3 regions of the Streptomyces sp. NPDC005761 genome follow, and region 2 is predicted to be linked to each of the others. Evidence: riboswitches for the same ligand, from Rfam matches in the RefSeq annotation. Region 2 holds a riboswitch; each other region holds the start of a gene.
What was found. A riboswitch is a leader RNA that binds a small molecule or an ion and turns the genes downstream of it on or off. The one in region 2 is predicted to bind thiamine pyrophosphate.
Positions count from the first base shown of each region.

Region 1: linked by a shared signal. The riboswitch ahead of thiC (phosphomethylpyrimidine synthase ThiC) and the one ahead of thiO (glycine oxidase ThiO) in region 2 are both predicted to bind thiamine pyrophosphate.
Region 3: linked by a shared signal. The riboswitch ahead of ABZ434_RS31825 (cytosine permease) and the one ahead of thiO (glycine oxidase ThiO) in region 2 are both predicted to bind thiamine pyrophosphate.

Region 1 is NZ_JBEXXX010000002.1:154,105-157,308, reverse strand. Features, by position in the region: gene thiC (phosphomethylpyrimidine synthase ThiC) at 1-1,252, opposite strand, end outside; TPP riboswitch at 1,245-1,378, opposite strand; gene ABZ434_RS02855 (YibE/F family protein) at 1,450-2,790, shown strand; gene ABZ434_RS02850 (SsgA family sporulation/cell division regulator) at 2,871-3,204, opposite strand, start outside.
Region 2 is NZ_JBEXXX010000004.1:36,467-39,670, reverse strand. Features, by position in the region: gene ABZ434_RS05515 (Rv2175c family DNA-binding protein) at 1-301, opposite strand, end outside; gene ABZ434_RS05510 (FAD-dependent oxidoreductase) at 371-1,546, opposite strand; TPP riboswitch at 1,762-1,874, shown strand; gene thiO (glycine oxidase ThiO) at 1,872-3,050, shown strand; gene thiS (sulfur carrier protein ThiS) at 3,047-3,204, shown strand, end outside.
Region 3 is NZ_JBEXXX010000052.1:215-3,418, reverse strand. Features, by position in the region: gene ABZ434_RS31835 (phosphatase PAP2 family protein) at 1-712, shown strand, start outside; gene ABZ434_RS31830 (hypothetical protein) at 887-1,525, shown strand; TPP riboswitch at 1,724-1,820, shown strand; gene ABZ434_RS31825 (cytosine permease) at 1,812-3,204, shown strand, end outside.

The DNA of each region.
Region 1 (3,204 bases), on a different contig from region 2:
ACGGGGCCTCCTCGCAGATCTCCTGCTGGAGGTCGATGTTCTCCTTGATCTTGTGCATCGGGACGTGGCCCGGCCCCTCGATCATGGTCTGGACCCCGAACCTCTTGGCGACCGTGTTCAGTTCACCGAGCGTCCGCAGCTCCGCGAACTGGGCCTCGTCGTTGGCATCCGCGATCGAGCCGGGCCGCAGGCCGTCGCCGAGGGAGTACGTCACGTCGTACGAGGCGAGAATCTCGCAGAGCTCCTCGAAGTTCTCGTAGAGGAACGACTCCTTGTGGTGCGCGAGACACCAAGCGGCCATGATCGAGCCGCCCCGGGACACGATGCCGGTCTTGCGGCGGGCCGTCAGCGGTACGTACGGCAGGCGCACGCCGGCGTGCACCGTCATGTAGTCGACGCCCTGCTCGGCCTGCTCGATGACGGTGTCCCTGTAGATCTCCCAGGTCAGTTCCTCCGCCCTGCCGTCGACCTTCTCCAGTGCCTGGTAGAGCGGCACCGTGCCGATCGGCACGGGGGAGTTGCGAAGAACCCACTCACGGGTGGTGTGGATGTTGCGGCCGGTGGAAAGGTCCATGACCGTGTCGGCGCCCCACTTGGTCGCCCAGGTCATCTTGTCCACCTCCTCCTCGATGGAGGACGAGACCGCGGAGTTGCCGATGTTGGCGTTCACCTTCACCAGGAACCGCTTGCCGATGATCATCGGCTCGATCTCCGGGTGGTTCACGTTGACCGGCAGCACCGCACGGCCGGCCGCGATCTCCTCGCGGACGACCTCGGGCTCGACGTTCTCCCTGATCGCGACGTACTCCATCTCCGGGGTGACCTCGCCCCGCCGGGCGTACGCGAGCTGGGTGACGGGACGGCCGTCCCGGCTGCGCCGCGGCTGGCGGGGACGGCCGGGGAAGACGGCGTCCAGGTTGCGCAGCCCTCCGCGCGGAGAGGTGTGCTTGAGCCCGTCGTCCTCGGGGCGTCCGGGGCGCCCCGTGTACTCCTCGGTGTCGCCGCGGGCGATGATCCAGTTCTCCCGCAGAGGTGCCAGCCCCCGGCGGACGTCGGTCTCGGCAGAAGGATCGGTGTACGGCCCCGACGTGTCGTACAGCGTCACGTCCTTGCCGTTGGTGAGGTGCACCTGACGTACCGGCACACGGAGGTCCGGGCGGGAGCCCTGGACGTATCCCTTGTGCCAGCCGATGGACTTCCCGGCCTCGTCGCTCTGGTTGGAGGCAGGCGTGCGTGCATCCGATGTGGTCATGAGACCTACTCCCTACGCCGGCATTACCCGGTAACAGGTTCGGCGGTCGGCGCAGCGTGTCCCGTACGGACGTACGGAGATCAGCGCCCTCTCAGCCCGGTGCTCCGAGCTCCCGCGTGTGCAAAGGTGCCACCACGCTAGCGCCACTCCTGGCGAGCTGGCCAGAGGGCCCCTTCTCTTCTTGCGATGATCGGCCGGTGACGTCCCCTCATAGCGGGCCCGAACCACAGGGCCATCAGCACACGCACTCCCACAGCCACGGCCCGGCCGCGCCCGTCTCCAGCCATCTGCGCAAAGTGATCGCTGCGGTCCTGATCCCGTTCGCAGCAGCGGTCGTCGTCGGGCTCGTGGTCCTCTGGCCCGGTGGTGCGCCCGCGCACGAGCGCACAGGTGTCGGCTTCGACCGGCAGACCCAGCAGGGCAAGGTGGTGAACATCGACAAGATCGACTGCAAGGACGTGAACGCCTCCCAGTTGCCCGTCAGCGGCGAGACCCCGCCGCCCACCGGCGAGCGGGCCGAGAGGGACGACGGGGCCGCCCTCTGCGAGAAGGCCGCCGTCGAGATCACCAGCGGGCAGGACAAGGGCCGCACATTCATCGAGGTCGTCCAGCCTGACGCGCCCCGGCAACTGCGAGAGGGTCAGGGTGTGGTCGTCGCGTACGCCCCCGACGCGCCCCATGACCTCCAGTACTCGGTGACCGATGTGAACCGGAAGTTCCCGTTGCTTCTGCTGGCCGGGATCTTCGCGCTGGTGGTGGTCGCCGTGGGCAGGATGCGCGGGGTCATGGCGCTGGTGGCGCTCGCCCTGTCGTTCGCCGTACTGACCCTCTTCATCCTTCCGGCCATCCTGCAGGGCTCGAACCCGCTGGTTGTGGCCGTCGTCGGAGCCGGCGCCATCATGCTCATCGCGCTCTACATCTGCCACGGACTGACGGCCCGCACCTCTGTCGCCGTCATCGGCACCCTGATCTCACTGCTGCTGATCGGGCTGCTCGGCTCGCTCTTCATCGGATGGGCGAGCCTGAGCGGGAACACCGACGACAACACCGGCCTCATCCACGGCCTGTATCCGCACATCGACATGAGCGGGCTGCTCCTGGCCGGCGTCATCATCGGTTCCCTCGGGGTGCTCGACGATGTGACGGTCACCCAGACCTCCGCGGTCTGGGAACTGCACCAGGCGGACCCGACGATGAGTGCGAAGGATCTCTACCGGGCAGGGATCAGGATCGGGCGCGACCACATCGCCTCGGTGGTCAACACCCTGGTGCTCGCCTATGCGGGCGCCGCGCTTCCGTTGTTGCTGCTGTTCTCGATCGCCCAGAGCAGCATGGGGACGGTGGCCAACAGCGAACTGGTGGCGGAGGAGATCGTGCGCACACTGATCGGCTCGATCGGGCTGGTCGCCTCGGTGCCGGTGACCACCGCGCTCGCGGCGCTGGTCGTCTCCGCCGACCGCTCCAGGCTCACCGCGAATTCCGGAATTCCCGCACCCGTGCGCAGTGGCAGGGGGCGCCGTCGTCGGGTGAAGTCCTGAGCGCCCGGACACGGAGAGCGATTCACCCGTTCGGCAGGTGTGCTGTTCGACCGGCATGCAGGCCACGGACACGGGCTTCGTCAGCCGGCGTTCTGCTCCTCGGCCAGAATTCGCCCCAGAGCCTCTTCCAGATTGCCTTCGAAGTCACCCAGCGTGCACTCCTGCCCCAGCGGCACGAGCTTGTCCGTCCGGTCGAGGAAGGCCACGAGGGGTGCCGTACCGGCCCGGAAGAGTGCACGGTCGGCCCCCACCTGGAGCCGGATGTGGACGTCGGACAGCCCTTCGGGCTCGGTCGGCCCGATGTGTACATCGCCGTCACCACTGGGGCTGTTGAGGCCGTCGAGCAGCAGCTCGCGGCCGAAAGCCCAGGTGACGGGGGCGTCGCCGGGCAGATGGAAGGTCATCCGGATCGCG
Region 2 (3,204 bases):
CGGGCGTGCCCGGCAGGCTCGGGTCGGGGGTGAAGAGCCATTCCAGCATCTCCGCGTCGGAGTAGCCGTCGTCCCTCAGGAGCGTCAGGGTCCCCGAAAGGCCCTTGACCACCTTGTCGCCGTCGATGAAGGCGGCAGGCACCTGGAGCGCCCGGTTCTCACCACGTCGTACGGCGATGAGCTGGCCCTCCTTCACCAGCTGGCGCACACGCGTCACCTGGACATCGAACATTTCGGCGATGTCGGGGAGGTGGAGCCAGGCAGGGACGAGAGCATCGATCTTTGCGTCAATCTCGGTCACGGGGACAAGCGTGCCATCCCGGACCGACAGTCGGTACCCGGGCCGACCGTCCGAGGGCCGGCCGGGCCGTCAGAGCGTGGCCGATTTCAGGGGCACGGAGGGGTCCGCGACCCGGTCGGGGGCGAGTTCCACCCCCGATTCGACGAGTTTGCGGCCCTGCGCGAGATCGCGCGGACGGCCGACCGCCAGTACGGCGACGAGCACGCCGCCGCGCAGCCAGCACACCGTCCAGCTCGGTCCGGACGGATCACCTCGCCACACCAGGGTGTCGGCCTCCGTGTGGTGTCCCGCGTACTGGACGAAGCGGCCGAACTGCTCGGACCAGAAGTAGGGCACGGGGTCGTAGACCGGGAGGGGCCCCTCGCCCTGCGGAGCGGTGACGGCGGCTGCGACGGTCCGGGGGCCCTGGAGGGCGTTGTCCCAGTGGTGGACGAGCAGCCGCTCGCCGTAGCGGGCCGAGGGGAAGGAGGCGCAGTCGCCGACCGCGTACACATCGGGGAGTGAGGTGCGCAGCGACGCGTCGGCGGTCACCGACCGGTCCGGGCCCCTCTCGATCCCCGATCCGGCGAGCCAGCCGGTCGCGGGCCGGGCACCGACGCCCACGACGACCGCGTCCGCCGGGAGCACGCGGCCGTCGGCCAGGACCACGCGACCGGGTTCGATGCGGGCGACCCGGGCGCCGGTGAGAAGTGCGGCGCCGCTCTCGGCGTACCAGCCGGCCATGGGGGCCGTCACCTCGGCGGGCAGTGCGCCGGCGAGCGGGCGGTCGGCGGCCTCGACGACGGTGACCGCGCAGCCGGCCGCGCGGGCGGCGGTCGCGAACTCGGCGCCGATCCAGCCCGCGCCGACGACCACGACGTCGTGCTGTCGTTCGAGGACCGGCCGCAGCCGGGCGGCGTCGTCGAGCGTGCGCAGGAGGTGGACCCCGGGGACGCCCTCGGATCCGGGCAGCACCAGAGGCTCGGCGCCGGTGGCGATGACCAGGACGTCGTAGGGGACGGGCCCCTCCGGGGTGTCCAGTTCGTGGTCGGCCGCGCGCAGTGCGGTCACGTCGAGGCCGAGTCTCAGGGTGATGTCCAGGGCCTCGAAGTCGATGTCGAAGGCCGAGCCCTCGGCCTTGCCGAGGAGGACGGCTTTCGACAGCGGGGGCCGGTCGTACGGCTGGTGCGGTTCGGCGCCGATCAGCGTGACGGGGCCGGTGAAGCCCTGTTCGCGCAGGGCCACGGCGGTCTGCACGCCTGCCATGCCCGCTCCGGCGATCACGACGCGGCGGCTCGGCCGCGAATCTGTCTGCTGCTGTCCGGTCTGCTCGTCCACCCGCCCACCTTAAACACCTGACGCATCGTCAGTAAGTCGGACGGCCGCTCACCGCCGCCGGATCGCCGCGCCCGGCGCTCGGGCCGACGGCCTCGGCGGCTCCCCTTGCCGGGGGCGCGGGGCAGGGGATTAGGGTGGCCGTGCACATCACTCGCGGGAGCCCGGACGCACCGGGCTGAGAGGGAGGCTGGACGGCCTTCGACCGTACGAACCTGATCCGGGTCATGCCGGCGAAGGGAGGGGCTGGACGCCCATGCGCACGCATCGTACGAACGGGTCCGACGTCCTGGTCATCGGGGGCGGCATCATCGGACTGGTCACCGCCTGGCGGGCCGCTCAGCGCGGTCTGGCCACCGCGGTCGTCGATCCCGCACCCGGCGGCGGCGCCGCCCAGGTCGCGGCCGGGATGCTGGCAGCCGTCACCGAACTCCATTACGGCGAAGAGATGCTGCTCGGCCTCAACGTCGCTTCCGCCGCACGCTATCCGGCGTTCGCGGCAGAGCTGGAGGCGGCGAGCGGACAGGACATCGGCTTCCGTGCCTGCGGCACCCTGGCCGTCGCGCTCGACGCCGACGACCGCGCCCATCTGCGCGATCTCCACGCCCTGCAACGCCGCTCGGGGCTGGAGTCGGAGTGGCTCACCGGCCGTGAGTGCCGTCGCCTGGAGCCCATGCTGGCCCCTGGCGTACGCGGAGGGCTGCGGGTCGACGGCGACCACCAGGTCGACCCGCGACGGCTGGCCGCCGCGCTGGTGACGGCGTGCGAACGGGCCGGGGTTGTCTTCCACCGCCAGCGGGCCGAGCGGCTCTCGGTCACGGGCGGCCGGGCCGCCGGAGCCGTACTGGCCGACGGTACGCAGCCGGCGGCCGATCAGGTCGTCCTCGCCGCGGGCAGCCTCAGCGGCCGGCTCGCGGGGGTGCCGGATCACGTCCTGCCCCCGGTGCGCCCGGTGAAGGGCCAGGTACTGCGCCTGACCGTGCCCACCGCGTACGCCCCCTTCCTCTCCCGCACCGTGCGGGCCGTCGTCCGGGGCAGCCACGTCTATCTCGTGCCGCGCGAGAACGGCGAACTGGTCATCGGCGCCACCAGTGAGGAGATGGGCTGGGACACCACGGTCACGGCCGGCGGTGTGTACGAGCTGCTGCGCGACGCGCACGAGCTGGTGCCCGGCATCACGGAGCTGCCGCTCACCGAGACCCTCGCCGGCCTGCGCCCCGCCTCCCCCGACAACGCCCCGCTGCTCGGCCGCACCGCGCTGCCCGGCCTCCGTCTCGCCACCGGCCACCATCGCAACGGGGTGCTGCTCACCCCCGTCACCGGGGACGCCATGGCAGAGCTGCTGGCCGGCGGCGAGCTGCCCGAGGTGGCGCGCCCGTTCTCCCCCGGCCGTTTCTCACCCGCCGCCCCCGTACGTCAGGAGCAGCCCGCATGACCGAGTCCGCCCCCCTCTCCGAGCCCATGGCCGTCTCCGTGAACGGCGAGACCGTCGCCGTCGCGCCCGGCACCACCCTGGAGGCCCTGGTCGCCTCGCTGACCGGTGCGTCCTCGGGCGTCGCGGCCGCCCTGAACGAAACCGTCGTGCCGCG
Region 3 (3,204 bases), on a different contig from region 2:
ATTCGGTGTGCGGCTGCTCGGTGCCGTCGCCGTCGCCGCGCTCTCCGCGGTGCCCTTCGCCCTTCTGCTCGTCCTCGTCGAGGGCCGTTGGCGCCCACTGCGCGTCGTGGACGCGGGTGCGGCACGCCGGCTGCACGAGACCGCGCTCGCACACCCTGCGTGGACGAGCACGCTCCGTTTCCTGTCCGACTGGGTCTGGGACCCGGCGACGCTCCGCTGCGCGGTCGCCCTGCTGACGGCGTGGCTGCTCTGGCGCCGCGCCTGGCGGCTGGCGGCATGGTCCGGCGTGACAGCGGTGGCCGGTGCGCTGACCGGACTCCTCGTCAAGGTCGTGGTCGAGCGGGCCAGGCCCTCCCTGACGGACCCGGTGGCGCAGGCACCGGGCTTCTCGTTCCCCTCCGGTCACGCGATGACCGCCACCACGTCGTTCGCCGTCCTGATGCTCGCGCTGTTGCCGCTGGTGCCCCGCGGCTGGCGCAGAAAGCTCTGCTGGAGCGTGTCGGTGCTCTCGGTGCTGGGCGTGGGATTCACACGGGTCGCGCTCGGCGTGCACTGGTTCAGCGATGTGGTCGGCGGCTGGCTCCTCGGCCTCGCCGTGGTGGCGTCGACCGCCTGGGCCTTCGAAGCGTGGCGCGTCGACACCGGCCGTCGCCGGACCGCGATGGCCGAGGGCCTGGAACCCGAGTTGAACGAGGCAGCTCCGGAGCGGTGAGTGACGTACGGCCGCCCGAAAAGAGCCAACGACCTCGTGTCATGCACGAGGGCGTTAGGTGCGCCTTCCTCCGGGGCCGCGCCGAGCGCCAGCTCGCACGATCCGCCGCCTCGTACGTGAACGCGCGAGCGGCGGTACCGCTCGGCCGGGGCCGGGCAGGACAGACTGTCGGCCATGGCACAGGAGCGTTGGCACTTCGACGGATGGATCGGAGCCGTCGGGACGGCCTCGGGGACGCGGATCGTATGGGGGCACTGGTCGCGGTCCCCGTTCGGGGCGTTCAGCGACGTCATGATCGAGCAGCCGGACGGCGAGCGCCGGCTGCTCGCCCCCTCCCGCCAGGTCGCCGAATTCGTCGCGGACACCTACAGGTTCGAACGGGTGGAGGTGGTGCCGGTGGAGGTCAGGCGTGACGCCGCCCGTTGGTACGTCACGGCGGGGCCGCTCGTGCTGGACCTCGTCACCGGTTCCCGGACCGTCCTGGGCCGACTGCTGTGCGCAGTTCCCGCCCCCTTGGCCCGCAGCCGCACCTGGGCCGCCGTCTGCGACGTACCCGCCCGTCTGCTGCCGGGCGTCCGCACGCTGGGCAGCGCGGGCCCGGACCGTCGCGAGTGGTACGGGGCCCGGGACCTGCACCGTGTCCGGGCAGCGACCGCGACCTTGGGAGGGAGGCATCTCGGCGAGCTCGCCCCCGTAGACCCGCCGGTCACCTTCGGGTTCGGTTCGGCCCCCCGCGACCCGTCCGTCGTCCGGGTCATCTCCACCGTGGAAATGCAGGTGCCACCGGGTGGTCCGACCACGCCCACGGGCTGACCGGCCCGGACGGGGCGCCGCGTCGCCGGCGCCCCGGACCGGGCCGCGTGCCCGGCCCGGACGGGCGCTCGTCACCGGGCCAACTCGCGAACGCACACACCTTGCTGACCGAGCCGCACGAGCCCGGAAGCGGGTCTGCCGACGCCCGGTCGGAGCCCTGTCGGCCGGGCCCGAACGCGTGGGTTAGCCTTGCCGACGCAATCCGACACGGGGTGCCCCGACCAGCGGGGCTGAGATCACACCCGTCGAACCTGAACCAGTTAGCACTGGCGGAGGGATGTCATACATGTCATTTCCACCTGCGCCGAACGGACCGGCGGGCGCCGCGCCCCCGTCCGTATTCGACGGGCGGACACCCACCGCCGGCGATCTGCGCATCGAGACCCGCGGGATCGCCCCGGTCCCCGCAGCGCAGCGTTACGGCGGACCCGGACGGCTGTTCACCGTGTGGTTCGCCCCCAACCTCACGATGACGGGCGTCTTCACCGGCACGATCGGCATCGTCCTCGGGCTGGACTTCACCACCGCACTGGTGGCCGTGGTGCTCGGCACCCTCCTGGGCGCCGTACCCACCGCGTACCTCGGGACCTGGGGCAGCCTCACGGGAACGGGACAACTGGCGCTGGCCCGGCTCGCTTTCGGCCGGGCAGTCGCGGTGCCGGGTGTGCTCCAGTGGCTGTCGTCGGTCGCGTGGGACGCGCTCATCGGCCTCTTCGGCGGGGACGCGCTGGCTCGATTGTGCGGCTGGCCGTTCTGGCTGGGCGTACTCGTCATGATGGTGGGGCAAGGCGTTCTCGGTGTGCTCGGCTACGAGGCGATACACCGACTGCAGAAGATCATGACCTTCGTGCTGGCCGCGGCCTTCGTCGTGCTGACCCTCAAGCTCCTCGACGGCGTCCACCCCACCGCCACCGGGTCGGTCCACGGCGCCGACCGCGCCGGCGCGTTCGTGCTCACCAGCACCATCGCTCTCAGCCTGTCCCTTTCCTGGGCCCCGTACGCCAGCGACTTCAGCCGGTACCTGCCGCGGTCCGCCTCCCGCCCTCGCATGTTCTGGTACACGCTTCTCGGCATTTCGGTCTCCTTCGTGGCAGTGCAGGCGCTCGGGCTGTGGGGGGCCTCGGCCTTCACCGACCAGACCGCGAGGGGTGTCGACGAACTGCTGGGGGGCGGCGCGCTCGGCGCGTTCGGACTGCTGGCCGTCGCGCTGGCCGCGCTGTGCAGCAATGCGATGAACGACTACAGCGGCTCACTGGCCCTCCAGACGGTCGGGGTGCCCATCCCACGCCCGTCGGCGGCGGCTCTGTCTGCCGTACTCGGCTTCCCCCTGGTGCTGTGGATGCACGCCGCGGACACCACGGCCCGTTTTCAGAACGTCCTGCTGTTCGTCGGCTACTGGATCCCGGGCTTCGTGGCGGTGGTGGCCGTCGACTGGTTCGCACGCGCCGCGGACAGGGGAGGCGCTCCGTTCGATCCGGCTGTCGAGAGCGCCCGCCCGCAGCCGTGGTGGCCCGCCCTCACGGCATTCGTCGTGGCCTTCGGTGCGGCGGTGCCGTTCATGGACACGAGCCTGTACGTGGGGCCGGTGGCCGCAGCGCTGCACGGCGCGGACCTCGCCTACTACGTCGCGTTCCTCGTGGCGCTCGTGGTGTACGCGCCCCTGCGACTGCTCCGCAGGA